Regions from separate parts of the Neobacillus sp. 19 genome, predicted to be linked through region 2. Evidence: a T-box and tRNA genes for the amino acid it is inferred to sense, from the RefSeq annotation. Region 2 holds a T-box; the other regions hold tRNA genes.
What was found. A T-box is a leader RNA that pairs with one kind of tRNA and senses whether it is charged. The one in region 2 lies ahead of proS (proline--tRNA ligase), so its partner is inferred to be a tRNA-Pro.
Positions count from the first base shown of each region.

Region 1: it has a tRNA-Pro gene. The T-box ahead of proS (proline--tRNA ligase) is inferred to sense a tRNA for this amino acid. The anticodon was not compared.
Region 3: it has a tRNA-Pro gene. The T-box ahead of proS (proline--tRNA ligase) is inferred to sense a tRNA for this amino acid. The anticodon was not compared.

Region 1 is NZ_JBMPZU010000098.1:413-8,485, forward strand. It holds partial or broken rRNA gene ACO1D1_RS26235 (16S ribosomal RNA) at 1-468, shown strand, start outside; rRNA gene ACO1D1_RS26240 (23S ribosomal RNA) at 709-3,647, shown strand; rRNA gene rrf (5S ribosomal RNA) at 3,729-3,845, shown strand; tRNA gene ACO1D1_RS26250 (tRNA-Glu) at 3,886-3,960, shown strand; tRNA gene ACO1D1_RS26255 (tRNA-Arg) at 3,983-4,059, shown strand; tRNA gene ACO1D1_RS26260 (tRNA-Pro) at 4,070-4,146, shown strand; tRNA gene ACO1D1_RS26265 (tRNA-Met) at 4,175-4,251, shown strand; tRNA gene ACO1D1_RS26270 (tRNA-Ser) at 4,278-4,370, shown strand; tRNA gene ACO1D1_RS26275 (tRNA-Met) at 4,539-4,612, shown strand; tRNA gene ACO1D1_RS26280 (tRNA-Asp) at 4,616-4,692, shown strand; tRNA gene ACO1D1_RS26285 (tRNA-His) at 4,736-4,811, shown strand; tRNA gene ACO1D1_RS26290 (tRNA-Gln) at 4,828-4,902, shown strand; tRNA gene ACO1D1_RS26295 (tRNA-Gly) at 4,919-4,992, shown strand; tRNA gene ACO1D1_RS26300 (tRNA-Ile) at 4,998-5,071, shown strand; gene hpt (hypoxanthine phosphoribosyltransferase) at 5,570-6,097, shown strand; gene ACO1D1_RS26310 (Cof-type HAD-IIB family hydrolase) at 6,337-7,131, opposite strand; gene ACO1D1_RS26315 (LacI family DNA-binding transcriptional regulator) at 7,268-8,073, opposite strand, start outside.
Region 2 is NZ_JBMPZU010000030.1:74,324-85,631, forward strand. It holds gene ACO1D1_RS07830 (ABC transporter ATP-binding protein) at 1-120, opposite strand, end outside; gene ACO1D1_RS07835 (SGNH/GDSL hydrolase family protein) at 133-909, opposite strand; gene hmpA (NO-inducible flavohemoprotein) at 1,021-2,235, opposite strand; gene ACO1D1_RS07845 (DegV family protein) at 2,492-3,340, shown strand; gene ACO1D1_RS07850 (YdcF family protein) at 3,464-4,051, shown strand; gene ACO1D1_RS07855 (GNAT family N-acetyltransferase) at 4,090-4,653, opposite strand; gene proS (proline--tRNA ligase) at 4,781-6,211, opposite strand; T-box leader at 6,321-6,538, opposite strand; gene ACO1D1_RS07865 (cupredoxin domain-containing protein) at 6,951-7,844, shown strand; gene ACO1D1_RS07870 (sensor histidine kinase) at 7,941-9,203, opposite strand; gene ACO1D1_RS07875 (response regulator transcription factor) at 9,214-9,885, opposite strand; gene ACO1D1_RS07880 (MarR family winged helix-turn-helix transcriptional regulator) at 10,100-10,561, shown strand; partial or broken gene ACO1D1_RS07885 (MMPL family transporter) at 10,566-11,308, shown strand, end outside.
Region 3 is NZ_JBMPZU010000050.1:108,033-119,340, forward strand. It holds gene ACO1D1_RS15635 (sugar phosphate nucleotidyltransferase) at 1-745, opposite strand, end outside; gene ACO1D1_RS15640 (glucose-1-phosphate adenylyltransferase) at 786-1,931, opposite strand; gene glgB (1,4-alpha-glucan branching protein GlgB) at 1,879-3,822, opposite strand; tRNA gene ACO1D1_RS15650 (tRNA-Glu) at 4,576-4,647, opposite strand; tRNA gene ACO1D1_RS15655 (tRNA-Ser) at 4,659-4,749, opposite strand; tRNA gene ACO1D1_RS15660 (tRNA-Asn) at 4,754-4,828, opposite strand; tRNA gene ACO1D1_RS15665 (tRNA-Ile) at 4,837-4,913, opposite strand; tRNA gene ACO1D1_RS15670 (tRNA-Gly) at 4,918-4,991, opposite strand; tRNA gene ACO1D1_RS15675 (tRNA-His) at 5,006-5,081, opposite strand; tRNA gene ACO1D1_RS15680 (tRNA-Phe) at 5,107-5,182, opposite strand; tRNA gene ACO1D1_RS15685 (tRNA-Asp) at 5,191-5,267, opposite strand; tRNA gene ACO1D1_RS15690 (tRNA-Met) at 5,271-5,344, opposite strand; tRNA gene ACO1D1_RS15695 (tRNA-Ser) at 5,369-5,461, opposite strand; tRNA gene ACO1D1_RS15700 (tRNA-Ile) at 5,479-5,555, opposite strand; tRNA gene ACO1D1_RS15705 (tRNA-Met) at 5,581-5,657, opposite strand; tRNA gene ACO1D1_RS15710 (tRNA-Ala) at 5,682-5,757, opposite strand; tRNA gene ACO1D1_RS15715 (tRNA-Pro) at 5,777-5,853, opposite strand; tRNA gene ACO1D1_RS15720 (tRNA-Arg) at 5,864-5,940, opposite strand; tRNA gene ACO1D1_RS15725 (tRNA-Leu) at 5,953-6,041, opposite strand; tRNA gene ACO1D1_RS15730 (tRNA-Gly) at 6,053-6,124, opposite strand; tRNA gene ACO1D1_RS15735 (tRNA-Leu) at 6,139-6,223, opposite strand; tRNA gene ACO1D1_RS15740 (tRNA-Lys) at 6,238-6,313, opposite strand; tRNA gene ACO1D1_RS15745 (tRNA-Thr) at 6,323-6,395, opposite strand; tRNA gene ACO1D1_RS15750 (tRNA-Val) at 6,417-6,492, opposite strand; rRNA gene rrf (5S ribosomal RNA) at 6,502-6,619, opposite strand; rRNA gene ACO1D1_RS15760 (23S ribosomal RNA) at 6,702-9,638, opposite strand; rRNA gene ACO1D1_RS15765 (16S ribosomal RNA) at 9,833-11,308, opposite strand, start outside.

The DNA of each region.
Region 1 (8,073 bases), on a different contig from region 2:
AGATGTCGGGTTAAGTCCCGCAACGCAGCGCAACCCTTGATCTGAGTTGCCAGCATTCAGTTGGGCACTCTAAGGTGACTGCCGGTGACAAACCGGAGGAAGGTGGGGATGACGTCAAATCATCATGCCCCTTATGACCTGGGTGACACACGTGCTACAATGGATGGTACAAAGGGCTGCGAACACCGTAAGGTTTAGCCAATCCCATAAAACCATTCTCAGTTCGGATTGCAGGCTGCAACTCGCCTGCATGAAGCCGGGGAACCGCGAGCAATCGCGGGATCAGCATGCCGTGGTGAAATACGTTCCCGGGCCTCGTACACACCGCCCGTCACACCACGAGAGTTTGTGACACCCAAGTCGGTGGGGTAACCTTCATGGAGCCAGCCGCCTAAGGTGGGACAGATGATTGGGGTGAAGTCGTAACAAGGTAGCCGTATCGGAAGGTGCGGCTGGATCACCTCCTTTCTAAGGATAATGCAGTCCTTTCGGACTGATAATAAGGTTGACGTTTCTTGTTTGTTTAGTTTTGAGGGAGCAATCTTTTCTGTGAGGATCATGACCGTTAGGTGATGATTCGAAACAATTCTCTCAAAGACTTTTTTGTTCCTTGAAAACTAGATAATCGTAAGAAGAAGCAAAGTAAACATCGAGTAATCGCCATTTTAGTTTTTCTCTCTTATTGAATAAGAGTTATAAACCTTTTTAGGTTAAGTTAGAAAGGGCGCACGGTGAATGCCTTGGCACTAGGAGCCGATGAAGGACGGGACTAACACCGATATGCTTCGGGGAGCTGTAAGTAAGCTTTGATCCGGAGATTTCCGAATGGGGAAACCCACTGTTCGTAATGGAAACAGAACCTTAACCCAATACATAGGAATAAGGCATACCCGGGTAACTGAAAAATCTAAGTACCCGGGGGAGGAAGAGAAAACAAACGCGATTCCCTGAGTAGCGGCGAGCGAAACGGGACATAGCCCAAACGAAGAGGCTTGCCTCTTGGGGTTGTAGGACACTCAACATGGAGTTACAAAGGAACGGGGTAAATGAAGCGACCTGGAAAGGTCAGCCAGAGAAGGTAAAAGCCCTGTAAGTCGAACTTTGTTCCTCCTGAGTGGATCCTGAGTATGGCTGTATATGTGAATCTGGTTGGAAGCAGGGAGGACCATCTCCCAAGGCTAAATACTCCCTAGTGACCGATAGTGAACCAGTACCGTGAGGGAAAGGTGAAAAGCACCCCGGAAGGGGAGTGAAATAGTTCCTAAACCGTGTGCCTACAAGTAGTCAGAGCCCGTTTATGGGGTGATGGCGTGCCTTTTGTAGATGAATGCTGCAAGTCACGATCCCATGCAAGGTTAAGTTGAAGAGACTGGAGCCGCAGCGAAAGCGGAGTCTGAATAGGGCGTTTGAGTATGTGGTCGTAGACCCGAAACCAGGTGATCTACCCATGTCCAGGGTGAAATCCAGGTAACACTGGATGGAGGCCCGAACCCACGCACGTTGAAAAGTGCGGGGATGAGGTGTGCGTAGCGGAGAAATTCCAATCAAACTTGGAGATAGCTGGTTCTCTCCGAAATAGCTTTAGGGCTAGCCTGACGTTGTTAGAGTCTTTGGAGGTAGAGCACTGTTTGGACTAGGGGCCCTCATCGGGTTACCGAATTCAGACAAACTCCGAATGCCAAAGACTTATCCGTGGGAGTCAGACTGCGAGTGATAAGATCCGTAGTCGAAAGGGGAAACAGCCCAGACCACCAGCTAAGGTCCCAAAGTATACGTTAAGTGGAAAAGGATGTGGAGTTGCTTAGACAACCAGGATGTTGGCTTAGAAGCAGCCACCATTTAAAGAGTGCGTAGTAGCTCACGGTCGAGTGACTCTGCGCCGAAAATGTACCGGGGCTAAAACGTATCACCGAAGCTGTGGATTAAACACCGTTGGTGTCAGTGGTATGAGAGCGTTTAAGGGCGTTGAAGGTAGACCGTAAGGACTGGTGGAGCGCTTAGAGTGAGAATGCCGGTATGAGTAGCGAAAGACGAGTGCAACCTCATCCACCGTATGCCTAACGAAAGGTTTCCTGACGAAGGCTCGTCCGCTCAGGGTTAGTCGGGACCTAAGCCGAGGCCGAAAGGCGTAGGCGATGGACAACAGGTTGATATTCCTGTACGACCGTATCGATCGTTTGAGTGATGGGGAACGCAGGAGGATAGGGTAAGCGCGCTGTTGGATATGCGCGTCTATAAGCAGTTAGGCTGGTGAATCAGGAATCCGTTCACCGTAAAGGCTGAGCTGTGACAGCGAGGGAAATTTAGTACCGAAGTCTCCTGATTCCACACTGCCAAGAAAAGCCTCAGCGAGATTCAAGGTGCCCGTACCGCAAACCGACACAGGTAGGCGAGGAGAGAATCCTAAGGTGAGCGAGAGAACTCTCGTTAAGGAACTCGGCAAATGACCCCGTAACTTCGGGAGAAGGGGTGCTCTTTTAGGGTTCATAGCCCTGAAGAGCCGCAGTGAATAGGCCCAGGCGACTGTTTAGCAAAAACACAGGTCTCTGCGAAGCCGCAAGGCGAAGTATAGGGGCTGACGCCTGCCCGGTGCTGGAAGGTTAAGAGGAGGGGTCGCGCAAGCGAAGCTCTGAATCGAAGCCCCAGTAAACGGCGGCCGTAACTATAACGGTCCTAAGGTAGCGAAATTCCTTGTCGGGTCAGTTCCGACCCGCACGAAAGGCGTAACGATCTGGGCACTGTCTCAACGAGAGACTCGGTGAAATTATAGTACCTGTGAAGATGCAGGTTACCCGCGACAGGACGGAAAGCCCCGTGGAGCTTTACTGTAGCCTGATATTGAATTTTGGTACAGCTTGTACAGGATAGGTAGGAGCCTGAGAAGCCGGAGCGCTAGCTTCGGTGGAGGCGTCGTGGGATACTACCCTGGCTGTATTGAAATTCTAACCCGCACCCCTGATCGGGGTGGGAGACAGTGTCAGGTGGGCAGTTTGACTGGGGCGGTCGCCTCCTAAAGAGTAACGGAGGCGCCCAAAGGTTCCCTCAGAATGGTTGGAAATCATTCGTAGAGTGTAAAGGCACAAGGGAGCTTGACTGCGAGACCTACAAGTCGAGCAGGGACGAAAGTCGGGCTTAGTGATCCGGTGGTTCCGCATGGAAGGGCCATCGCTCAACGGATAAAAGCTACCCCGGGGATAACAGGCTTATCTCCCCCAAGAGTCCACATCGACGGGGAGGTTTGGCACCTCGATGTCGGCTCATCGCATCCTGGGGCTGTAGTCGGTCCCAAGGGTTGGGCTGTTCGCCCATTAAAGCGGTACGCGAGCTGGGTTCAGAACGTCGTGAGACAGTTCGGTCCCTATCCGTCGTGGGCGCAGGAAATTTGAGAGGAGCTGTCCTTAGTACGAGAGGACCGGGATGGACGCACCGCTGGTGTACCAGTTGTCTTGCCAAAGGCATCGCTGGGTAGCTATGTGCGGACGGGATAAGTGCTGAAAGCATCTAAGCATGAAGCCCCCCTCAAGATGAGATTTCCCATAGCGTTAAGCTAGTAAGATCCCTGAAAGATGATCAGGTTGATAGGTCAGAGGTGGAAGCATGGCGACATGTGGAGCTGACTGATACTAATCGATCGAGGACTTAACCATTTTTAAGTGGTTGAACTCGTTTTTACAAAAAACTTCTTCTGCATTATCTAGTTTTGAGGGAATGAAACCTCAAATAAATAGTCTGGTAACTATGGCGAGAAGGTCACACCCGTTCCCATACCGAACACGGAAGTTAAGCTTCTCAGCGCCGATGGTAGTTGGGGCATGCGCCCCTGTGAGAGTAGGACGTTGCCAGGCTAAGCCCCTTTGGGGCTATTATTTTGCCAAAAATTACTATGGCCCCTTGGTCAAGCGGTTAAGACACCGCCCTTTCACGGCGGTAACACGGGTTCGAATCCCGTAGGGGTCACCATATCTTTATCATGAACAATTATGCGCCCGTAGCTCAATTGGATAGAGCGTCTGACTACGGATCAGAAGGTTATGGGTTCGACTCCTTTCGGGCGCGCCATTAGTGTTATCGGGAAGTAGCTCAGCTTGGTAGAGCACTTGGTTTGGGACCAAGGGGTCGCAGGTTCGAATCCTGTCTTCCCGACCAGTCGAAGCTTTTAAATGATTTATGTTTTGGCGGTGTAGCTCAGCTGGCTAGAGCGTACGGTTCATACCCGTAAGGTCGGGGGTTCGATCCCCTCCGCCGCTACCATATGACTTTGTGATTTTTTATAAAATGGAGGAATACCCAAGTCTGGCTGAAGGGATCGGTCTTGAAAACCGACAGGCGGGTCAAACCGCGCGGGGGTTCGAATCCCTCTTCCTCCTCCATTAAATCACAAAACTTTATTATTATTATCGCGGGGTGGAGCAACGAGCGTTGCTTCAATGAATAAACTGCGAGTTGTATCAATCGAGCTGCTGCTTGAATATGCTTGCTGAGATTGATACAGTCCATGTATGCTTTGAGCATGGGCAAAACTTTATAATTTTTATTATCGCGGGGTGGAGCAGTCCGGTAGCTCGTCGGGCTCATAACCCGAAGGTCGCAGGTTCAAATCCTGTCCCCGCAATTTGGTCCGGTAGTTCAGTTGGTTAGAATGCCTGCCTGTCACGCAGGAGGTCGCGGGTTCGAGTCCCGTCCGGACCGCCATCTGTTTCCTAGTAGGTTGTCTACTATTGATATATAGATTTTGGCGGTTGTGGCGAAGTGGTTAACGCATCGGATTGTGGTTCCGACATTCGTGGGTTCGATTCCCATCAGCCGCCCCATTTCCATTTCATTTATTGGGCTATAGCCAAGCGGTAAGGCATCGCACTTTGACTGCGACATGCGTTGGTTCAAATCCAGCTAGCCCAGCCATCATACTTTTTCAATTGCGGGTGTAGTTTAGTGGTAAAACCTCAGCCTTCCAAGCTGATGTTGTGAGTTCGATTCTCATCACCCGCTCCATTTAGGGGCCTATAGCTCAGCTGGTTAGAGCGCACGCCTGATAAGCGTGAGGTCGATGGTTCGAGTCCATTTAGGCCCATCATATAAATTATAAAAAGTGTCTGATCCCGATGTAGTAATAACTATTGAGGGTTAGGCACTTTTTCTTTTTAAACAATCAATGGTGCTCCATTTCAATTAATTGTATTTGTTTATTCTTTTTAAATCGAAGTAGCTACAAAATGGTGGCCGTGATTTTCTATATCAATGTTTAAGTGAATCTTCAGCCAAACATCAAGACAATTTCAACGGTAAGAACATATGGTTTGTCTTTAATAAGGGCTCTTAAAGACATTTCCAGCGAAAGGAACATGCATTTTGTCTTTAATTCCCATGCCAACAACTAACTACGACGCACTTCCCCCCAATTATGTAATATAAGACTCTGCTCGAAATTATCCATGGTATGGTGTATTAATCTGTTTGATATTTGCTGATAAATCTGCCAAGATAGAGAAATCAAGTGGAAGTATAGCTGCTTTTGTTTAAAACAGTAAAGGAACTAGTTTTTTAGAGTGAATGGAAAGAGGGAAGAATCATGACATACAGAATCAAAGATCAGATGATTTCAGAAACGGAAATTAAGCAGAGGGTTAAGAAGCTTGCAGAAGAAATAGAAAAGGATTTTAACAATGAACCAATCTACCTTATTGTTGTTCTTAAAGGGTCCTTTGTCTTTGCAGCTGATTTGATTCGAGAAATGAAGGGAGATATAAAAGTCGATTTCATTTCGGTTTCCAGCTACAGTAATCAGACGGAGACAACTGGAAAGGTAAAGCTTTTGAAGGATTTAGATACTGATATAACAAATAAAAATGTGGTTGTAGTGGAGGATATTATTGATAGCGGATTAACCTTGCATTTCTTAAGAGACCATTTAAGCATGCATAAACCAAAGCAAATAAAAATTTGCACATTGTTAGACAAGCCGGAAAGAAGAAGAGTGGAATTGACAGCAGATTATACTGGGTTTGTTATTCCGGATGAATTTATAGTGGGTTACGGGATTGACTATGCACAAATGTATCGCAATCTACCTTATATTGCTACGGTTGAAGAGTGTTAAAGCTTCTTCTTTTAATAACCTTATGAAGGACAAAATTCGCCCGAAATTCGGTTGAAAAGTCCTTCATTGGCCTTATGAAGGACAAAACTCATCGGAAATTCGAGTGAAAAGTCCTTCATCGGCCATATAAAGGGCAAAACTCATCGGCAATTCAAGAGAAACGCCCCTTCATCACTTTTACCTAATTGAATTTTTGCTTGAAATATCTTTAATATCGTATTTTATAAGTGACAAATCATTTACGCTGACGCTAAGTCTTTCTCCAACAGTCCAACTTGAATAAGACCATTTAGAATCCCGTCCTGTGAAGAGGAGGTTGTAATCACATCTGCTGCAGCCTTTGCTTCTGGCACGGCATTTCCCATCGCAACGCCTGTTCCAACCATTTCCAGCATTTCCAAATCATTCAACCCATCGCCAAATGCAAAGCTGTTCTCCTTTTCTATGTCTAAGATCTCCAGCATTTTGAGGATACCGACCGCTTTTGACGCGCCGTTAGGAAGGATATCATAGGCATTGCTATCCCATTTCACAAAACTGAAATCAGGGAATTGGTCAAAGTACACTTGAGCATCCTGCGGATTACAATAAAGATGTCCTTGATAAATGGGCGAATGAGTATAATACTTTTCATCCACTTCCGGATAGGGCATCATCAATGAATCAAACCCCTCCTCGATGTAAGGATGATTGCTTTGGCTAACCTTATAATCAAGATGACTGCAGAAAGCTAAGGCATGCCCATTATTTGCTGTCATCGTCGAAAGAGATTGCAGCATGTTAGGGTCAATCGGGTTAGAATAAATTTCTTTCCCTTTAAATACCACGTATTGTCCATTCATCGATACATAGGAATCAATATTTAGTTCCTTTTGAATCCAGTAAAACATATTCGGAACACGTCCAGTAGCAATAACAGTATGAATCCCTTTTTCCTGAAGCAATTGGACAGCTCTTTTCGTAGAAGCTGGAATTTTCTTTTCTTCATTTAATAGCGTCCCGTCAATATCAAAAAACACAATTGATTTTTCCATATTTCTGCACCTCCGTATAATACAACACCGTCGTTACGCTCAGGATTCTGATCACGCCGACTTGGTGTTGTATCGTCTTACAGAAATAGCATAATTTATGAAACGCGTTTCAGGTCAAGGGGTTTTGCCCTATATTTCATACCGTTTGACGTTCAATTAATTTAACTGGAATTTCCTGATAAGTGACTCCGGTTTCAACAATTCCTTGTAAAAATAACTTCCGTCCCATTTCCACCAGCGGAATTTCTATCGTGGTAATATTCATCATTTTGGCAATGGGCTGATTGTTAAAACCGATGAGAGCGAGGTCATCAGGAATTGAAATATTTTGCTGCTGGGCACAGGTGACGATCCCGGCTGCTACATCATCACTTGTAATCAACAAGGCTGTGGGGGGATCAGCCATTTGTTTGATCCGCGAGATTACCCGTTCACCATCCTCGAAGTAAAGGCACTCCTCAAAAATATAGTCAGGTTCATACGGCAGTTGAAAATCTTTCGCAAAATCCTTAAAAGCCATTCCTCTAAATTTACTATTCGATCCTGTATTACGGCCAATACTATAGCCAATTTTTCGATGGCCTTTTTGAAACAGGTATTCTAATGCAAAAATAAATGTTTTATAGTGGTCGACATAGGTGGAGGAAACATCTTTTCCTCTTGTATCTTCACATAAAACAATCGGACCAAACGGTGTAAATTCTTCGATTGTTGACCAGCCGCAGATTCTGGAGCAAATAATTAACGCATCAATCTGCTTTTGCTTAAGCATTTTTAATGCATCCAACTCTCTAACTTCTTCGTAGTTGCTCTGAATTAGCACCAGCTTATAGTTGTGTTCCAATGCTTCGATCGCCAGCCCTTTAAGTAAAAGAGCAAAGTAAGGATGGTCGATAAAGGGGACAACCACACCGATTAGAAAAGTTTTCCCTAAACTTAAAT
Region 2 (11,308 bases):
CGGCCCTAAGAAGCCAAACACTTCTCCTTCATGCAAATCAAACGTTAACCCTTTTATAATTTCTCTTCTCCCGATTACTTTTTTTAAATTATTTACGGATAAAGTGATCTTTTTCTCCATTGTCAACACTCCTTACCAGGTGAGCAATGAGGCTACTCGTTCAGCGATTAAGCGGTACCCTTTTGAATTTGGGTGAAACTTGTCCGAATATAGATAATCGTTTACTTTTAACTCAAACAAATCAAATGTTGGCACAAACACGATTTTTGGAAAGGCAGCACTTACTTCCGCGCTGTCATAATTCCAGTGGCGGACCACTTTGGACATCTCTTTTCCTTGCGTTAATTCAATAAATGGATTGTACAGTCCAATGAAAAAGACATTTGCCTTCGGATTATTTTTACGGATTTCTTCAAAAATAAATTTCAAGTTCTCAAGGTATTTTTTTTCAATCGAGGCAATGTCTTCTGTTGCAAAATCGGCTAACCCTTGTCCGCCTCGGAATAAATCGTTCCCGCCAATTGTGACTAGTACCATATCCGCTTTTTGTATTTGCCGCCCGACTTCTGTCTCCTGCACCTGTTTACGGAGCTGATCGGACCTTTGACCATTGATGCCAAGATTCGTGAGCTGCACCGGCTGTTTTGTTTTTTCCTTTATTTCATCCATTAACACACCGACATAGCCTTTTCCCGTCTCATCCCCGGTGCCTCGCGTTAAGGAATCACCTAATGCCACAATAGTTAATCCATCTTTGTTCTCTGCCTCCTGATTCACAGTCGTTGTCTCAGGAACCTTTTCTGGCTTCCCGGCATAATATTCCCCCACAGCCCATCCAAGCCCGATTAGCCAGAGGAGGCAAAACAATGCTGCTATCAGTGTAATCGACCGTATAACATTTTTATTCACGAAAAACATCCTTTCTGGCCTTTTACTTTATTAAATCATAGTTGTGACACGATTCAAACTCTTAGCAAAAAAAATAAAGCTGGCTTCCGATTTGGAAACCAGCTTCTTCGTTTAGTCTTCTAAACTTCCTTTTGGACCAAAGAATTCAAAGTGAATTCTGTCTTCGTTTACGCCTAATTCTTTTAATGAGCGGTTCATGGCTTTCATAAAAGGAACAGGTCCGCAGAAATAAAAGTCTGCTTCCCCGATTGCGACTTTGTCGTTTAACCAATCACGAGTAATAAAGCCTTCAACATCAAAGCGATTGTTTACGCGATCCTCTTCTGTTGGTGCATCGTAAAAAATATACGATTTCACATGGTCTAATGCTGCTAACTCTTCAACCTCGTCTCTTAGGGCATGAACATTACTATTAGCGGCTGCGTGGACAAACGTTACATTACGTCCAGGCTGCATTTCAACCACCGTTTTTAACATACTCAACATTGGGGTTAACCCAACACCGCCGCTAAGCAGAACAACAGGATTCGTTTTTTCCATATCAAGGACAAAATCACCCGCTGGGGCACTAATATTTAGGATATCCCCTTCATTCACGCCATCATGCAAGAAATTGGATACCATTCCGTCCGGATTTGCCGTTCCGGCTTCGCGCTTCACACTCATCCGGTAGTAATCCTTACCTGGTGAATCCGACAGGCTGTATTGACGAATGTGGGTATATTTTTCTCCCTCTATTTCTAACTTTATACTAATATATTGACCAGGGATGAAACTTGAAATTCCTTTGTGATCCGCCGGTTTTAAGTAGAAAGAAGTAATAACATCACTTTCAACTACTTTCCTGTCAACAATAAAGCTGCGGAATCCGTCCCATCCGCCGTCTTGGTTTGTTGCTTCATCATACATTTCTGCTTCAACACTGATAAACGCATCTGCAATGACATTATAGGCTTCGGCCCAAGCATTGATAATTTCGTCTGTTGCTGCATCCCCTAATACATCCTTAATGGCTAATAAAAGATGCTTTCCGACTATTGGATAATGCTCAGGCTTAATACCGAGACTTCTATGTTTGTGGGCAATTTGTTTCACCACTGGCAGAATCGCTTCAAGATTGTCGATATACATGGCAGCAGCATATACCGTTCCGGCAAGTGCCTTCTGCTGTCTTCCTTGCTTTTGATTGGCATGATTAAAGATATTTAATAGTTCAGGGTGGTTCCCAAACATCAATTGATAGAACCGTGTCGTAATCGTTTCTCCGTGTTTTTCTAATACCGGTACCGTAGATTTTATGATATCAATCGTTTTTTGGTCTAGCAATCTGAACACTCCTTATTTATGTTTTCCCTATATCCATAGTGATTATATGAATTATTTCACTGCGACTAAGTGATTTAAATCACACTTTCAGGCTTTTAAACTTCGTTCATCTGCAGTTTTCACAGAATGTTCACTTTTGAGCATGACAGATGTAACTAGTCATCAAGTGTTCATTTTTGTATTGTTGAGGCTAGATAGGAAATTAAAATTAATTTTTTTTAACCGTTAAGATCACCACTAAAGGAAGATGATTATAATGAACAAGGCAAAAATCGCTTGGATTACAGATACAACAGCCTCTTTGAGCAAGGAGTTTATTGAGAAGCATCATATACACGTTATTCCCCTGCATGTAGTAATCAATGATGAATTTTATAAAGAAACGATTGATATTACCGAACAGGAATTTTATGAACGAATGAAAAATGAAGAAGGGAAATTCCAAACCTCCCAGCCATCAATTAATGATTTCGTTGAGCTTTATAATAAATTAAAGGAAAACTATGACTGTGGGATTGCCATTCATGCGTCTAGTCTATTAACCGGGACCTATCAATCGTCTGTTATGGCAGCAGGTATGGAGGATTTTAAATTGTTTGCGATTGATTCGCAAACTGGATCCTATCCCCTCTCTTATTTGATTAAAAAAGGCATAGATTTGGTTGATCAAGGGCTTGATGCACAAGAGGTGGTTAATCAATTAAATGCTTTACGGGATCATACCCGTTTATATTTGGTCCCATCAAATCTGGATCAGCTTCACAAAAGTGGCAGGGTATCCGGCGGTCAAAAAATATTAGCTTCATTATTTAATATCAAACCGATATTATCAATCGAGGATGGCGCAGCGAAAATAAAAGATAAAGTCCGCACGGAAAAAAAGGCATTTGCTTGGCTTGTAAATCAATTAACAGAAGACCTGGCAGCAAAAACAGTCCGGAAAGTGGCCGTCGTCCATGCAAATCATTTGGAAAAGGCAGCCCAGCTTGAAAAAATGGTAAACGAGTCCTTTCCACATATTGAAACAGAAAAAATGATGCTCATAACAGTTGCAGGGGTGCATACCGGTGTTGGAACACTTGGGCTTTCATGGGTTTGTGAATAAATAGTCAAAGGGTGCATGAAAATTTCATGCACCTATTTTAATATAAAAATATTAAAAACTGTTATATTATGGTACTATCATTACGTATAGTAATGAGTAATTTATGGATGTGGTTAAAAAAACATGCTGAATAAGAAGATGATGAACTCTATTACTGGTATTCTTGTGATTTTTGGATTAGTCTATGCTGGCTTCCTTCAATTTAAAATTAGTCAATATAGCCATGTGGAGGCACCCAATAACGCTGATTATATCATCGTGCTAGGGGCACGAGTAAAAGGTACCGTCCCTTCACTTGCATTTGCCACCAGGATTAATACTGCCGCAAAGTATGTAAAAGAAAACGAAAATACAATCGTCATTGCCTCAGGGGGCAAAGGCTCAGGCGAAGATATTTCGGAAGCGGAATGCATTAAAAGGGAACTTGTCAGACAGGGAATCAATGAATCTCGGATTATCCTAGAGGATCGCTCCACGGATACATACGAAAATATTGATTTTTCGAAAAAGCTGATTCCCGGGGATGCAACAAGCGGTCTTGTGGTGACGAATAATTTTCATCTCTACCGGGCCATCTCAATCGCGCGTGACCATGGCTTAGATGTTCAGGGCCTTCCGGCAAAAACTCCATGGAAGGCTGTTTTAAAATCATATACCCGTGAGTATTTGGCGATTACGAAATTCTATTTAAAAAGATATATATTAGATTGAAAAACTCGACTTTTACCGGTCGAGTTTTTCCATTTGTATCATTTCTGTGTCTTTGCGAAAATACAGGTATCCCGCAGCTCTTTTGTATCTGCGGAAATACTATCACATTTTAATATTCCTTCTAAGCTAAAGCCCAGCTTTTCGGGGATGGCACGGCTTTTTACATTTTTAGAATCGCAGCGGATCTCGACTCTCTTTGCATTCAAATGGGTAAAGGCAAAATGCGTAATCGCCTCCGTTGCTTCAGTGATATAACCATTCCCGCTATGCCGCGTATCGACCCAATAACCGATTTCAAATTTTGGCACGTCCCAATTGATTCGATGCAAACCAGAAGATGCAATAAATTCACCCGTTTCTTTATGAAAAATATGTAACCGTAAGTCCTCACGTGTTAAAAACTTCGCATGGGCTTCCCGCATGTTGGCCTCAACGTCCTCTTCTGTTTGTTCACGATGGGCCCAAGGCATCCAGGGCTTTAATTCATTTAATGAGCCTTTTATTGCTTCATATACTGCTTTTCCATCGCCGGGAATAGGCTTGCGGATTACCAATCTTTCAGTGTAAAACTCTTCTGGAAAATCAATTAGTATAGGTTTCATTTTTGTTCCCTCCATCCGATAGATCATTTACTATTCGCTAGAATCAGGTGAAATTCCTTTATTTTTATTTATTATTAGGCGAAAAAAAGACCCTTCCTTCATGGAAGAGCCTTTCCTTTTCGTATTTTTAGTACGCTTTTGCCCAATACACCATTTGTTTTGCTTCTTTTCCGCAGCAAACACATGAATCTGACAGCTGTTCTTGTTCAAATGGGATACAGCGGGAGGTTGCCCCAGCGTCCTCTTTTATTTTTTCCTCACATTCCAGGTCACCGCACCACATTGCCTTGATGAAGCCTGGTTTTGCTTCAAGTGATTCCTTCAATTCAGGTAGAGTTAAGGCAACTGTTGTTCTTTCTTCCCGATGGTTCAGTGCTTTGTTATATAAATTGGCTTGAATGTCATCTAGCAATTCAACAAGCTTTGTTTCTAACTCATCCATTGGAACAACCACTTTTTCTAACGTATCACGTCTTACTAACACAACTTGCTTATTTTCAATATCTTTTGGTCCCACTTCAAGACGAACTGGAATACCCTTCATTTCGTACTCATTAAATTTCCAGCCTGGCTTTTTATCGCTCGCATCAATATCAACACGAGCAACAGCCGAAAGTGACTTTTTCAAATCATAGGCAAAATCTAAAACGCCCTCTTTATGCTGCGCAATTGGCACAATCATCACTTGTGTTGGTGCTGCTTTTGGCGGGATTACAAGGCCCCGGTCGTCGCCGTGTACCATAATCAATGCACCGATAATCCTTGTGGTGAAGCCCCATGATGTTTGGTGCACATATTGCAATTTGCCTTCTTTATCGGTGTACTGGATACCAAATGCTTCAGCAAAGCCTGTGCCGAAATGATGGGAGGTACCAGATTGCAATGCTTTTCCATCATGCATTAAGCTTTCAATCGTGAAAGTCGCTTTTGCACCGGCAAATTTTTCTTTCTCCGTCTTTTGTCCTTTAACAACTGGGATCGCCAAAATGGTTTCACAAAGTTCCGCATACACATTCAGCATTTTAATGGTTTCTTCCATTGCGTCCTCATCGGTCGCATGCGCTGTATGCCCCTCTTGCCATAAAAACTCTAATGTCCGGAGGAATGGACGTGTCGTTTTTTCCCAGCGGACAACATTAGCCCATTGGTTATATAACTTTGGTAAATCTCTATGAGAATGAATGATTTTACTATAATGTTCGCAAAAAAGGACTTCTGATGTTGGGCGGACAACTAAACGTTCCGCTAATGGTTCGGAGCCGCCATGGGTAACCCAGGCCACTTCAGGTGCAAACCCTTCGACATGATCCTTCTCTTTTTGGAGCAGACTTTCAGGTATAAACAGTGGCATATAGACATTTTCATGCCCCGTTTCCTTAATACGGCGGTCTAATTCATTTTTAATATTATCCCAAAGTGCGTAGCCATACGGGCGAATAATCATCGAACCGCGAACGCTTGAATAGTCAATTAAGTCTGCTTTCGTGACAACATCTGTATACCATTGGGCGAAATCCTCGTCCATACTGGTAACATCTTTTACAAATTCCTTTGCCATTTTTGACACCTCATTAATAAATTGATTTAAGACTTTGAGAATTGTCCAGCTCCAGCGACCAGCGGCTAGTGGACTTCTCTTTTCTCCATACAAAAAGGCCCTGATCCTGAAAAGGGACCAAGGCCTGGCGGTACCACCCTAAATTCATAAAGCAAAGTGCTTTATACTCTTTCCATGATAACGGAGTTTATCCGCATGTATCTTCAACAACGATCCGATACAGAACTCGGCGGCAGGTTCAAATGACTGTCTTAAGAAACCTCGCACCATTGGTTTCCTCTCTTTGTAAGACTGCTTCACTCTACTGGTCCACGTCAATGTTTCAATAGTATTTTTCAAAATTATATCTGTCCCGCTCACAAATGTCAATTCTATAGTGGAATATTTTTCTTACCATGTGTAGTTCCGCTTTAAACTATTTTGCAAATGAGTTAAAATGCAATTATGAACTAATAGGGGTGATTGCGTGAAAAAGAATGATAAAGATGATCTGGATCTAGAGGAGGGAAAGAAAAGGATTTATTACTTGAATATATTCGTATGCAAAATGAAGCCCTAAAGCGAATTTACAAAATGACCATAGATAAAGAAAAAGAAAAATAAATCCCCCCCCCACAACCCCTTTCCATTAAGTAATTTTCATAAAACGTTCATACCCCTATCGCTTCCATGTTGTCATTTGGATTTATAATACTCTTATGTTGTTTATTTTAAACACACACATAAGAGGAGACTGAACATGACGATTTTTTCGATTATTTCCGCTGTATTTGTTGCCATTGGCACCGGCTATTCCATTTATCTTGTTTACCGCCATAAAAACAAATTGAATAACACCCCTGGAATGATGATTAGCATGGTCATTGCGGTCATAACAGGCTTGCTTTCCGGCAGTATGATCGGAATTACCTTCGGTGAGACGTTTCTTGTCGTTGGCGTCAGCATGATTATTGGATTTGTCGTCGGGTTTTTGGCCGGACACCCGATTGGACTTTTAGCCATCCTGATGGGATCTATTTTCGGGTTATTGGGCGGCATTAATGGCGCTATTCTTGGAGTTTTCCTGCAATTCATTAATCCAACTATTTTGCTTGGTATTTTATTAGGTTTCTATATTGTCATCATTGGGTTTGTCATTGTCTATATCCACGTTGCCACTAATAGCAAGTTTTCAATCGATACTGGGGAGCTTTCCCCGTTCGCGATTATCGGCGGCGGTATTGTCCTCATTTCCTTATTTTTATTTATGTACAGCAGTGATATGGTGAAAATACCGGGGAAAAATGAACCTGCGGAAACACAGGCCGCACAAGAGTCGAGCAATCAGACGGGATCGACAACGGAAGTGGATGTAACCAGTGCAAGCAAACCAAAAGTAAAGATGCTCGTTACGGAAAAAGGTTACTCTCCTAACGTTATTCGCGTAAAAAAAGGAGTACCGGTGGAATTTGAAATTGAAAATCCGCTTGAAAATAATAGCTGTTTATCTACCTTTATGATTCCAGATTTCAATATTAACAATGTGAACCTGAAGTTCGGCACAACAAACCTATCATTCACCCCGGACAAAACCGGAGAATACACGTTTAGCTGCGGAATGAAGATGTTTAAAGGAACGATTATAGTCGAGTAAATAAAACAGTGAACAGAAAAGCTGCCGAGTAATCCCGGCAGCTTTTATTAGTTACCTTGCAGCTTCCGCCATCAATCTGTAACAATAAGCCCAGCATTAATTCTTTTGGGCTTTTGGAAAAGTGATTTCTATTGTTGTTCCTTTACCAAGCGTACTTTGCACCTTCGTTTTTCCATGGTGTTTCTCGATAATCCATTTTGCAATTGACAAACCAAGTCCTGTTCCTTCTGCGGCTGTTCTGGCCTTATCACTTTGATAGAAGCGGTCAAAGATCTTAGGAATATCGTCGTCCGGAATTCCTATCCCGTTATCCTTAACCTGAAAGACGATAGAAGAATGGCTCTGCCTGCATGAAAGGTTGATTTCGCCGCCTTCTTTAGTATATTTCATGGCATTATCCAATAGTATGACAATCAGCTGGTGGATTCTTTCTTTATCTGCCAAAAAGGGAACCGGCCCCGCTGCATCTAATCGAAGGGACTTTTCTTGATACATGGCAATTTCCTCGTACTGCTGCAGGATCTCCTTTAAAAGCTCATCCAATAGGAAGGATGACTTTTTCATTTCAATTTGATCTGAATCCGATCTAGCCAGCGTCAATAAATTAGTAACCAGCTTAGTTAGTCGCCTTGATTCATTCGAAATCGTGGAAACATCGTGAATTTTTTCCTGAATCGTTGCAAATGGTGATCGAAAAAGTAAATCCGTTTTCGCCTGGATCACGGCTAATGGTGTTCGTAATTCATGAGAAGCATCTGAAACGAATTCTTGCTGCTTTTGCCAGGCATTTTTTATCGGAACCAATGCCCTGCCAGCTAAGAAATATCCGGTGGCAATCGCACAAATCACACCGACACCACAACCAATCAGCATTATTAATAAAAGCCTGTCTAATAATTCCTTTTCAGAGTTCACATTTCGAATAAATTGGATCGTTACCTTTCCTAATTCAGGTTGCTCCAGTTCAAAAGCTACATACCTAAATGAAAAATCCTCTACATCAACATCTTGCAAAGTATTTAATTTCTTCGGCCGGACAAGCTCCTCATTTTCTAGAAACAGCTCGGAATCATGGTTCTGCTCCACTAACAACTGATTATTTTTATCCCAAATTAAAGTTAAAATCCGGGGGTCTCTTCGATTGAATCTTGGTCCTGGTCCTCCATCCCCTTCACGGATTTCACCCGGACCTTTAGACTGTTGTTGAAAATGATTGACGGATTCAAGCAGGGATTGGTTAACATCCTTATATAATTTATTATCCGTATAAAAGTAAACAATGCCACCAAGGATACTAATTAAAACAATTACGACCAATGAGTTTAATAATGTAAGCCTAATATGTGTTCGTCGAAACATATGACTGCCCCTATTCTACATTCAGCATATAGCCGACACCGCGGATCGTTTTAATATCAGCATGATACCCAAAGGGTTCTAATTTTTTGCGAAGATGGTGCATGAACACCTCCACAATGGCCACCGTCGTATCTGAATGAAATCCCCACACGCGGTCATAAATTTGCTCTTTCGTTAATATTGCTCCTTTGTTTTGAATCAAAAATTCCAACAACTCATATTGTTTGGCCGTCAGTCTAAGAGGATTGCCGTCCACTAGAATCTCTTTCTCCTTACCGAGCAATTCAATCCCGCGGTATTTAATTGTTTGATTGGTCGTTAAACTGCCGCTTCTCCGTAACAATGCCCGAATTCTCGCCATTAACTCCGCTGCCTGGAACGGTTTCACTAAATAATCGTCCCCGCCGCTATCTAATCCCTTCACTCGGTCCTCTAACGAATCTCTCGCGGTTAGAAATAGGACAGGGATTTTAATCCCTTCTTTACGGATTGTTTGCAACACTTCAAAACCATCAATTTCCGGAATCATCACATCCAAAACGATGGCATCATGAATATTTTGCATGGCTAAAAATAAGGCATCTTCCCCGTTCGATGCCTGATCCACTTCAAATTCATCTGATAAAAGCTGAACAATGGACTCTAACAATGGAAGATTATCTTCAACAACTAATAAACGCATCTCTACCTCTCCTTTGAAAAAAGGGAATTCATTTTATTATAAAGGAAACAAAGCGGCTGCAACAATGGCGATTTACTTGGAAAGTCTATTATTAGGTCTGTTCCTTAACTTTTCCTTAAAGGAAAATGATTGACGAACAAACCTGCTATATTTTATAGTTAAACAGGTGAATAGTTAAATAGTTTAACTAATTTTTTGCGAGGTGGTAAAAAACATGGATAACCCCATCATTCAGGAGTTAATCGATCGGTACGTGACTGTTTCTTTTCAGGTTCATAAAAAAGCAGAAACCTTAATCAAAGGACAAATTGGTGACGAATTAACCAATGACCAGCATTACATATTAAGATACATTTCTCAGTCTGGCGAATGTACGTCTTCGGAATTGGCTGATGCCTTTGAAGTGAACAAAAGTGCCATCACGGCCATTATCAACAGAATGGCCGACAGAGGCCTGATTCAAAGAACCCGGGATGAAAACGACAGGCGAGTCGTGTATTTAACCCTAACAACTGAAGGCCATACACTTTATCAAAATTGTCAAGAAAAAATACAAGTTCTTGTTGAATCCATCATTACTCAATTTGAAGAGACAGAAATAAAAAGTTTTATCAATACGTATGAAAAGCTGGCCCGAATCTTAGCCAACAAGAAAAAGGAAGAACTGGGGGAATAACAAGGTGAGAGCAATTATCAAAGGAAAGTGGTTCATTTTAATCGCTTGGATTGCTGTTATTACAGCTCTTTTTATGCTAGCGCCAAATATGGAGACTCTCGTACGGGAAAAAGGGCAAATTGCCGTTCCGGATGGCTATTCATCGACCATTGCCGAGAAAATCCTTAAAGATGTCCAATCCAGTGAAAATAAAGGCAGCGAATTACAAACTGCCCTCGTCTTTCACAGTGAAAAAAAGCTAACGAAGGAGGATTTTTCTAAAGCTGAAAAAGCTGTGAACAAGCTTGAAAACAATAAAGAAAAACTTGGGATTTCTGAAATCCTTTCCCCTTTGATCAAAAAGAACTAGAGGATCAGCTTGTTGCAAAGGACGGAAAAACCATCCTTGTCTCCTTAAAAGTAACGGCAAATGGCCGTGAAGCTAAAGACATTACCAAAGAGTTGTATAATGCGATCGATGAGGTCAAACTCGATCATTATTATACGGGCAGCTGGGTCATTGGTGAAGATCTTGTGACGAACTCACAAGAAGGTTTAAAGAAAACTGAGGGCATTACAGTAGGCTTCATTTTAGTGGTCTTGCTCCTTGTGTTTCGCTCTGCGATTGCACCAATTATTCCATTGGTTACGGTTGGCTTCAGTTATCTAACCGCCCAATCCATTGTCGGTCTATTAGTTAATCACGTTAATTTTCCGTTATCAACGTTTACCCAAATATTCTTAGTCGCTGTCCTCTTTGGCATCGGA
Region 3 (11,308 bases), on a different contig from region 2:
ATTTGGTTGGCGGCTCATCCTTTACTTTTGTCAAAATCGGCTGATCTTTTAAGAATAATTGCTTCCAAACATTGGATTCAAGAAGCTTCATACTAGTAGAAAAATAGCTTTCAATCGAATCTATCATTACGGCATAGCCGTTATAATCATAGTGACAAATAGAATACTCATTATGAATAGCCGTTACAACATCCTTAATGCAGGTATAGCCTGTTTCATGTCTTGTTTCGAGCAGTTTTATGAGTAAAGAGGTTTTGATTAAATAAATTTCCATAGGCGTTCCATCCGAGTGATGGATTTCAGTTATATCGCATTGGGCATGTTTATGCCAATCTAATATTGGTCTAAAGTCCATATTAAAAATCGTATAACAGTTGGCAATCACTGCATACTCTTGTGTACTGCGATAAAAGTAATCCATGTTGGCAGCAAAATGTTCAAACGATCCAATTTTATTTCCGTCATTATCCACGATTGGAGAAGGGAAAAAGAAAAGGCCATCTCGCTTGCGATTTAAATCCCAATTTTTTCCTGAACCTAGATGATCCATTAATGAGCGGTACTGCATTTTTGGAAAAATGGCCACACTGCGAATACCTGAATTCACCATATTTGACAGGACAAAATCAATAATACGGTAACGTCCTGCAAAAGGTAGTGCGGCTAGTGAACGGTGTGCTAACAAATCTTCTAAATCATCATGATAGGTTGTGGCATCAATAACGCCTAATAGCTTTCTTTTCACTAAATTCCCTCCTGTTTTCTACTAACGGCAATTAAGAGATTTAAATAGCAGAATAAAGACTGCTTAACATTTCTTCCGTTACAAGGATAATTTCATCGTCAAACGACCGGATTACTGTCCCGTCCGGTACCTTTATATCACTCGGGACAATGGCCTTTTCAATTAAACAGTTCATTCCAATCGTTGCATCAGGCATAATAACCGATTCTAATATGGTTGATCCCTTGCCAACCGTGACACCTTGAAACAAAACCGATTTAACAATTTCCCCTTCAATCGTACAGCCCTCATTTATTAATGACTCGCTTACAATTGCCTCTGAAGAGATATACTGCGGCGGCTGATTCGGATTGACGGAATAAATTCTCCAATCATGGTCAAATAAGTCCAACTCACATTCCTCACCTAATAAATCCATATTTGCTTCCCAAAGGCTTTGGACTGTACCAACATCTTTCCAATAGCCCTTAAACGGATAGGCAAACAATTTCTTATTTTCTTCTAAAAGTAGCGGGATGACATCTTTTCCAAAATCATGACTAGACTCCGGGTTCCGTTCATCCATTTCTAAATATTCTTTCAGTATATTCCAGCTAAATATATAAATGCCCATGGAAGCCAGATTATTTTTTGGATCACTAGGCTTTTCTTCAAACTCAACTATTCTCATTTCCTCGTTTGTATTCATGATTCCAAACCGGCTGGCTTCAACCCAAGGAACCTCTATCAATGAAATCGTCACATCTGCTCTTTTCTCAATGTGATATTCGAGCATGCTCTCGTAATTCATTTTGTAAATATGGTCACCTGATAGGATTAATACATATTCCGGTTGATGTTGTTTCAGATAATTTAGGTTTTGGTAGATGGCGCTTGCGGTACCGGTATACCATTTTACTTCCGACGACTCACTGTAAGGGGGTAAAACGGTTACCCCGCCATCCTTGCGATCAAGATCCCAAGCGCTGCCGATACCAATATAGGAATTTAATAGAAGTGGCTGATATTGCGTTAAAACCCCAACTGTATCAATACCGGAATTAACGCAGTTGCTTAAGGTAAAATCAATGATACGGTATTTCCCTCCAAACGGTACTGCTGGTTTCGCCAGATCTTTAGTCAGCGAATTAAGTCTACTTCCTTTCCCTCCTGCTAACAGCATGGCTACGCACTTTTTCTTTCCCATTTCCTTTTCGCTCCTTTCGTTTCTTAACCGGTCTGATTATTTGAAAACCAAACGGGGCAATGGCCATTTCAACGGAACACGGCTGCCCATGGAAGGGCTCTTCTGACGCAAAAATGGTTTTTTTATTCGTCAATCCCGTTCCGCCGTATTCCTGTTGATCACTATTCATTATTTCTCGGTACTCTCCGGATTTAGGAACACCGATTTTATAAATGGGGTAATTCACACCCGTAAAATTGCAGACAATAATGACATAATCCTCTTTCTTTTTCCCTTTCCGAATGAAGGAAAAAATCGATTGGCTGCTGTTATTGGCATCAATCCACTCAAACCCATCCTGTAAATGATCCAATTCATATAATGATTTCGTTCGTTTATAAAGTTTTGTTAATACTTTTACATATGAATTTAAATTACTGTGCATGTCATATTCCATTAAGTTCCAGTCTAACTCCTCTTTGTCATTCCACTCTGCAAACTGGCCAAATTCGAAACCCATGAATAGTAGTTTCTTTCCTGGATGAGCAAACATATAGCCTAATAAAAGTTTAAGCTGGGCAAATTTTTCCCAATAATCCCCGGGCATTTTATCAAGTAGAGACTTTTTCCCATGAACCACTTCATCGTGTGAAAATGGGAGCATAAAGTTTTCCAAAAAGGCATATAAAAGTGAAAATGTTACCTTGGAATGGGCATGGGGCCGTGAATATGGAGGTGTTTCCATATACTCAAGCATGTCATTCATCCAGCCCATATTCCATTTGTAATCAAAGCCGAGGCCGCCGTAGTGAACGGGTGTTGTCACTTGAGGGAACTCGGTCGAATCCTCACCAATCATTAAAAAATGGGGATCATGTTCATGGACCGCATGATTTAATTTTTTCAAAAAATGAATGCCAAACGGATTCTCTCTCTTTCCCTGGTCGGCATTGGGCCAGTAGATGATATTCGCGACCGCATCCATTCGAAAACCATCAATATGAAAATAGTCAATCCAATATAGCGCGTTTGAAATAAGAAAGCTTTGGACCTCACCTTTTCCTAAATCAAAATTCGCCGTTCCCCATACGACATTTTCTCTGTCATGAACATGGCTATATGAATAAATATGTGTACCATCAAAACGATATAGCCCGTGTGCATCTTTGCAGAAATGACCTGGAACCCAGTCAAGAATGACACCGATCCCTTGCTGATGACACTGGTCCACAAAATATCTAAAGTCATCGGGTGTACCATACCTGGACGTCACTGAGAAATAACCAGTTCCTTGATACCCCCATGAGTCATCGAGCGGATGCTCGACAAGCGGTAATATTTCAATATGGGTGAAACCGTGCTCTATTACATAAGGAATAAGCTTTGCTGCCATGTCCTTATAGGTTATGTAGTCACCATTGGCATTCTTTCTCCAAGAACCTAGATGAACCTCATAAATGACAGCTGGCTCTGATAAAAAATTCTTTTTTTCCCTTCGGTTCATCCAATGAGTGTCTTGCCACGTATATTGGTTAAACGAGTAAACAATAGAAGCAGTATCGGGTCTTACTTCCGAATAAAATGCAAAGGGATCTGCCTTTAAATGCCTTTCTCCTGTTTGTGAAATAATTTCATACTTGTATATCTTTCCTTCTAGGTCTTGATTGACAACAATAATCCATACTCCTTCATCATTAACCTTCTGAAGTTCATATCCATTACCATTCCAGTTATTAAAATTGCCCAGGAGCCTCACTTGAGAGGCGTTAGGGGCCCATACACAAAATCGAGTATATACTTGATTGGAATTCTTTAAGATATGAGCGCCAAAAAGCTGATGACTTTGAAAGTAGTTGCCTTCATGAAACAAGTGCAACTGATAATCAGTTGGAAAAAACGTGTTCACAGTCATGGCTCTCCTCATCCTCAATGAAAATATGTATTTCAATGACCAATTATAAGCGCAATTGTCTTATTTTCCTCGAAATACTTTTTTATCTTTTCTGACATCTTGTGATGTTTATTGCTACACAGAGACTTTTTATTACATTTTTCGAGTATGTCCGACATATATTTCATCTTTATTCGACATAATCTTATAAAGTTTTTTATTTTTTTTATGAAAAAAATTATTTAAATACTAATAATTTCGTGGTGTGAAAACAGGAGAAAACAGGAAGATGTAAGCGTTATCAATGGTTTTCAAGATTGGTTTAAGTGATTAAATATTATATCGATATAATGAGTTTTAATCTTAGGTGGAGTTTGGGATAAGGGCGCTGCTAGTGGAGGGTGGGGCGATGTTCAGATTATATATTGTTACCATCTGTTTAATCTTTTCACGCACATGGGCATTATATATCTTTTTTATTTCCGTTCTTTCAGTTTTTTAGGGATCACGGGCATAATCATATATGGCCTTACCCTTTACCGACGACTTCTGATGTTTTATCTACGACTTTTAATCTTTTATCAACAACTTTTCAGGTTTTAACTACGACTTTTAATCTTTTATCAACAACTTTTCAGGTTTTATCTACGACGTTCCAACTTTTTTCTACAACTCATTATTAAGCTTTAAAGGATGGCGTAGGCCGTGGTCCTGCCCTTAATTATTTAATAGGCACAAAAAAACTGATAACAAATTGTTATCAGTTTTTTCATATGACCCCTACGGGATTCGAACCCGTGTTACCGCCGTGAAAGGGCGGTGTCTTAACCGCTTGACCAAGGGGCCGTTTAAAATTATGGCGGAGAAGGAGGGATTTGAACCCTCGCGCCGGTTACCCGACCTACACCCTTAGCAGGGGCGCCTCTTCAGCCTCTTGAGTACTTCCCCATAATGGCTCCGCAGGTAGGACTCGAACCTACGACCGATCGGTTAACAGCCGATAGCTCTACCACTGAGCTACTGCGGAATAAAATATGGTGGGCCTAAATGGACTCGAACCATCGACCTCACGCTTATCAGGCGTGCGCTCTAACCAGCTGAGCTATAGGCCCCTAATGGAGCGGGTGATGAGAATCGAACTCACAACATCAGCTTGGAAGGCTGAGGTTTTACCACTAAACTACACCCGCATTGTTAAAGATGATGGGGCGGCTGATGGGAATCGAACCCACGAATGTCGGAACCACAATCCGATGCGTTAACCACTTCGCCACAACCGCCATACATATAAAATTTAAAATAAAATGGTGGCTCAGGACGGAATCGAACCGCCGACACAAGGATTTTCAGTCCTTTGCTCTACCGACTGAGCTACTGAGCCACTTTAGATGGCGGTCTGGACGGGACTCGAACCCGCGACCTCCTGCGTGACAGGCAGGCATTCTAACCAACTGAACTACCAGACCGAATTGCGGGGACAGGATTTGAACCTGCGACCTTCGGGTTATGAGCCCGACGAGCTACCAGACTGCTCCACCCCGCGATAATAAAAACTGTTAAAATAATATGGCGGAGGAAGAGGGATTCGAACCCCCGCGCGATTTAACCCGCCTGTCGGTTTTCAAGACCGATCCCTTCAGCCGGACTTGGGTATTCCTCCATATTATAAAGTGTTACTGGTGGACCTTGTAGGACTCGAACCTACGACCGGACGGTTATGAGCCGTCTGCTCTAACCAGCTGAGCTAAAGGTCCAAGTTGAAAATATTTTTTAAAAATTTGGTAGCGGCGGAGGGGATCGAACCCCCGACCTTACGGGTATGAACCGTACGCTCTAGCCAGCTGAGCTACACCGCCATAATTGAATTTTATACGAAAGTTTGGTGGAGCCTAGCGGGATCGAACCGCTGACCTCCTGCGTGCAAAGCAGGCGCTCTCCCAGCTGAGCTAAGGCCCCAAAAGTATAATAATTGAAATGGTCGGGAAGACAGGATTCGAACCTGCGACCCCTTGGTCCCAAACCAAGTGCTCTACCAAGCTGAGCTACTTCCCGTTAAACTTAATGGCGCGCCCGAAAGGAGTCGAACCCATAACCTTCTGATCCGTAGTCAGACGCTCTATCCAATTGAGCTACGGGCGCATTAATTTAGAATGGTGCCGAGGACCGGAATCGAACCGGTACGGTAGTCACCTACCGCAGGATTTTAAGTCCTGTGCGTCTGCCAGTTCCGCCACCCCGGCACTACATAGAGAGCGGAAGACGGGATTCGAACCCGCGACCCCCACCTTGGCAAGGTGGTGTTCTACCACTGAACTACTTCCGCATATCAAAATTAAATGGTGCGGGTGAAGGGAGTCGAACCCCCACGCCTTGCGGCGCCAGATCCTAAGTCTGGTGCGTCTGCCAATTCCGCCACACCCGCATATTAATTTTAAATGGTGAGCCATGAAGGACTCGAACCTTCGACCCTCTGATTAAAAGTCAGATGCTCTACCAACTGAGCTAATGGCTCGTACAAAGGTGCCGGCGAGAGGACTTGAACCCCCAACCTACTGATTACAAGTCAGTTGCTCTACCAATTGAGCTACCCCGGCAATTGTTAACATAATTATTTATGGTGGAGGATGACGGGATCGAACCGCCGACCCTCTGCTTGTAAGGCAGATGCTCTCCCAGCTGAGCTAATCCTCCATATATAAAGCCTGGCAACGTCCTACTCTCACAGGGGCGCATGCCCCAACTACCATCGGCGCTGAGAAGCTTAACTTCCGTGTTCGGTATGGGAACGGGTGTGACCTTCTCGCCATTAGTTACCAGACTATTTATTTGAGGTTTTCATTCCCTCAAAACTAGATAATGCAGAAGAAGTTTTTTGTAAAAACGAGTTCAACCACTTAAAAATGGTTAAGTCCTCGATCGATTAGTATCAGTCAGCTCCACATGTCGCCATGCTTCCACCTCTGACCTATCAACCTGATCATCTTTCAGGGATCTTACTAGCTTGACGCTATGGGAAATCTCATCTTGAGGGGGGCTTCATGCTTAGATGCTTTCAGCACTTATCCCGTCCGCACATAGCTACCCAGCGATGCCTTTGGCAAGACAACTGGTACACCAGCGGTGCGTCCATCCCGGTCCTCTCGTACTAAGGACAGCTCCTCTCAAATTTCCTGCGCCCACGACGGATAGGGACCGAACTGTCTCACGACGTTCTGAACCCAGCTCGCGTACCGCTTTAATGGGCGAACAGCCCAACCCTTGGGACCGACTACAGCCCCAGGATGCGATGAGCCGACATCGAGGTGCCAAACCTCCCCGTCGATGTGGACTCTTGGGGGAGATAAGCCTGTTATCCCCGGGGTAGCTTTTATCCGTTGAGCGATGGCCCTTCCATGCGGAACCACCGGATCACTAAGCCCGACTTTCGTCCCTGCTCGACTTGTAGGTCTCGCAGTCAAGCTCCCTTGTGCCTTTACACTCTACGAATGATTTCCAACCATTCTGAGGGAACCTTTGGGCGCCTCCGTTACTCTTTAGGAGGCGACCGCCCCAGTCAAACTGCCCACCTGACACTGTCTCCCACCCCGATCAGGGGTGCGGGTTAGAATTTCAATACAGCCAGGGTAGTATCCCACCGACGCCTCCACCGAAGCTAGCGCTCCGGCTTCTCAGGCTCCTACCTATCCTGTACAAGCTGTACCAAAATTCAATATCAGGCTACAGTAAAGCTCCACGGGGTCTTTCCGTCCTGTCGCGGGTAACCTGCATCTTCACAGGTACTATAATTTCACCGAGTCTCTCGTTGAGACAGTGCCCAGATCGTTACGCCTTTCGTGCGGGTCGGAACTTACCCGACAAGGAATTTCGCTACCTTAGGACCGTTATAGTTACGGCCGCCGTTTACTGGGGCTTCGATTCAGAGCTTCGCTTGCGCTAACCCCTCCTCTTAACCTTCCAGCACCGGGCAGGCGTCAGCCCCTATACTTCGCCTTGCGGCTTCGCAGAGACCTGTGTTTTTGCTAAACAGTCGCCTGGGCCTATTCACTGCGGCTCTTCAGGGCTATGAACCCTAAAGAGCACCCCTTCTCCCGAAGTTACGGGGTCATTTTGCCGAGTTCCTTAACGAGAGTTCTCTCGCTCACCTTAGGATTCTCTCCTCGCCTACCTGTGTCGGTTTGCGGTACGGGCACCTTGAATCTCGCTAGAGGCTTTTCTTGGCAGTGTGGAATCAGGAACTTCGGTACTAAATTTCCCTCGCTGTCACAGCTCAGCCTTTACGGTGAACGGATTTTCCTATTCACCAGCCTAACTGCTTAGACGCGCATATCCAACAGCGCGCTTACCCTATCCTCCTGCGTCCCCCCATCACTCAAACGATTCATAGGTGGTACAGGAATATCAACCTGTTGTCCATCGCCTACGCCTTTCGGCCTCGGCTTAGGTCCCGACTAACCCTGAGCGGACGAGCCTTCCTCAGGAAACCTTAGGCATACGGTGGATGAGATTCTCACTCATCTTTCGCTACTCATACCGGCATTCTCACTTCTAAGCGCTCCACCAGTCCTTACGGTCTAGCTTCAACGCCCTTAGAACGCTCTCCTACCACTGACACCTAATGGTGTCAATCCACAGCTTCGGTGATACGTTTAGCCCCGGTACATTTTCGGCGCAGAGTCACTCGACCAGTGAGCTATTACGCACTCTTTAAATGGTGGCTGCTTCTAAGCCAACATCCTGGTTGTCTAAGCAACTCCACATCCTTTTCCACTTAACGTATACTTTGGGACCTTAGCTGGTGGTCTGGGCTGTTTCCCTTTCGACTACGGATCTTATCACTCGCAGTCTGACTCCCACGGATAAGTCTTTGGCATTCGGAGTTTGTCTGAATTCGGTAACCCGATGAGGGCCCCTAGTCCAAACAGTGCTCTACCTCCAAGACTCTAACAACGTGAGGCTAGCCCTAAAGCTATTTCGGAGAGAACCAGCTATCTCCAAGTTCGATTGGAATTTCTCCGCTACCCACACCTCATCCCCGCACTTTTCAACGTGCGTGGGTTCGGGCCTCCATCCAGTGTTACCTGGACTTCACCCTGGACATGGGTAGATCACCTGGTTTCGGGTCTACGACCACATACTCAAACGCCCTATTCAGACTCGCTTTCGCTGCGGCTCCGTCTCTTCAACTTAACCTTGCATGGGATCGTAACTCGCCGGTTCATTCTACAAAAGGCACGCCATCACCCATAAACGGGCTCTGACTACTTGTAGGCACACGGTTTCAGGAACTATTTCACTCCCCTTCCGGGGTGCTTTTCACCTTTCCCTCACGGTACTGGTTCACTATCGGTCACTAGGGAGTATTTAGCCTTGGGAGATGGTCCTCCCTGCTTCCGACCGGATTTCACGTGTCCGGCCGTACTCAGGATCCACTCAGGAGGGAACGAAGTTTCAACTACAGGGCTTTTACCTTCTCTGGCTGACCTTTCCAGGTCGCTTCATTTACCCCGTTCCTTTGTAACTCCATGTTGAGTGTCCTACAACCCCAAGAGGCAAGCCTCTTGGTTTGGGCTATGTCCCGTTTCGCTCGCCGCTACTCAGGGAATCGCGTTTGCTTTCTCTTCCTCCGGGTACTTAGATGTTTCAGTTCCCCGGGTATGCCTTCTATACCCTATGTATTCAGGTAAAGATACTGTTCCATTACGAACAGTGGGTTTCCCCATTCGGAAATCTCCGGATCAAAGCTTACTTACAGCTCCCCGAAGCATATCGGTGTTAGTCCCGTCCTTCATCGGCTCCTAGTGCCAAGGCATTCACCGTGCGCCCTTTCTAACTTAACCTAAAAAGGTTTATAACTCTTATTCAATAAGAGAGAAAAACTAAAATGGCGATTACTCGATGTTTACTTTGCTTCTTCTTACGATTATCTAGTTTTCAAGGAACAAAAAAGTCTTGAGAGAATTGCTCCCTCAAAACTAAACAAACAAGAAACGTCAACCTTATTATCAGTCCGAAAGGACTGCATTATCCTTAGAAAGGAGGTGATCCAGCCGCACCTTCCGATACGGCTACCTTGTTACGACTTCACCCCAATCATCTGTCCCACCTTAGGCGGCTGGCTCCATGAAGGTTACCCCACCGACTTCGGGTGTTACAAACTCTCGTGGTGTGACGGGCGGTGTGTACAAGGCCCGGGAACGTATTCACCGCGGCATGCTGATCCGCGATTACTAGCGATTCCGGCTTCATGCAGGCGAGTTGCAGCCTGCAATCCGAACTGAGAATGGTTTTATGGGATTGGCTAAACCTTGCGGTCTCGCAGCCCTTTGTACCATCCATTGTAGCACGTGTGTAGCCCAGGTCATAAGGGGCATGATGATTTGACGTCATCCCCACCTTCCTCCGGTTTGTCACCGGCAGTCACCTTAGAGTGCCCAACTGAATGCTGGCAACTAAGATCAAGGGTTGCGCTCGTTGCGGGACTTAACCCAACATCTCACGACACGAGCTGACGACAACCATGCACCACCTGTCACTCTGTCCCCCGAAGGGGAACGTCCTATCTCTAGGAGTGTCAGAGGATGTCAAGACCTGGTAAGGTTCTTCGCGTTGCTTCGAATTAAACCACATGCTCCACCGCTTGTGCGGGCCCCCGTCAATTCCTTTGAGTTTCAGCCTTGCGGCCGTACTCCCCAGGCGGAGTGCTTAATGCGTTAGCTGCAGCACTAAGGGGCGGAAACCCCCTAACACTTAGCACTCATCGTTTACGGCGTGGACTACCAGGGTATCTAATCCTGTTTGCTCCCCACGCTTTCGCGCCTCAGCGTCAGTTACAGACCAGAAAGCCGCCTTCGCCACTGGTGTTCCTCCACATCTCTACGCATTTCACCGCTACACGTGGAATTCCGCTTTCCTCTTCTGCACTCAAGTCCCCCAGTTTCCAATGACCCTCCACGGTTGAGCCGTGGGCTTTCACATCAGACTTAAAGGACCGCCTGCGCGCGCTTTACGCCCAATAATTCCGGACAACGCTTGCCACCTACGTATTACCGCGGCTGCTGGCACGTAGTTAGCCGTGGCTTTCTGGTTAGGTACCGTCAAGGTACCGGCAGTTACTCCGATACTTGTTCTTCCCTAACAACAGAGCTTTACGACCCGAAGGCCTTCATCGCTCACGCGGCGTTGCTCCATCAGACTTTCGTCCATTGTGGAAGATTCCCTACTGCTGCCTCCCGTAGGAGTCTGGGCCGTGTCTCAGTCCCAGTGTGGCCGATCACCCTCTCAGGTCGGCTACGCATCGTCGCCTTGGTGAGCCGTTACCTCACCAACTAGCTAATGCGCCGCGGGCCCATCTGTAAGTGTCAGCCGAAACCGACTTTCAGCTTTCCCTCATGAGAGGGAAAGAATTATCCGGTATTAGCTCCGGTTTCCCGAAGTTATCCCAGTCTTACAGGCAGGTTGCCCACGTGTTACTCACCCGTCCGCCGCTAACCAACGGGAGCAAGCTCCC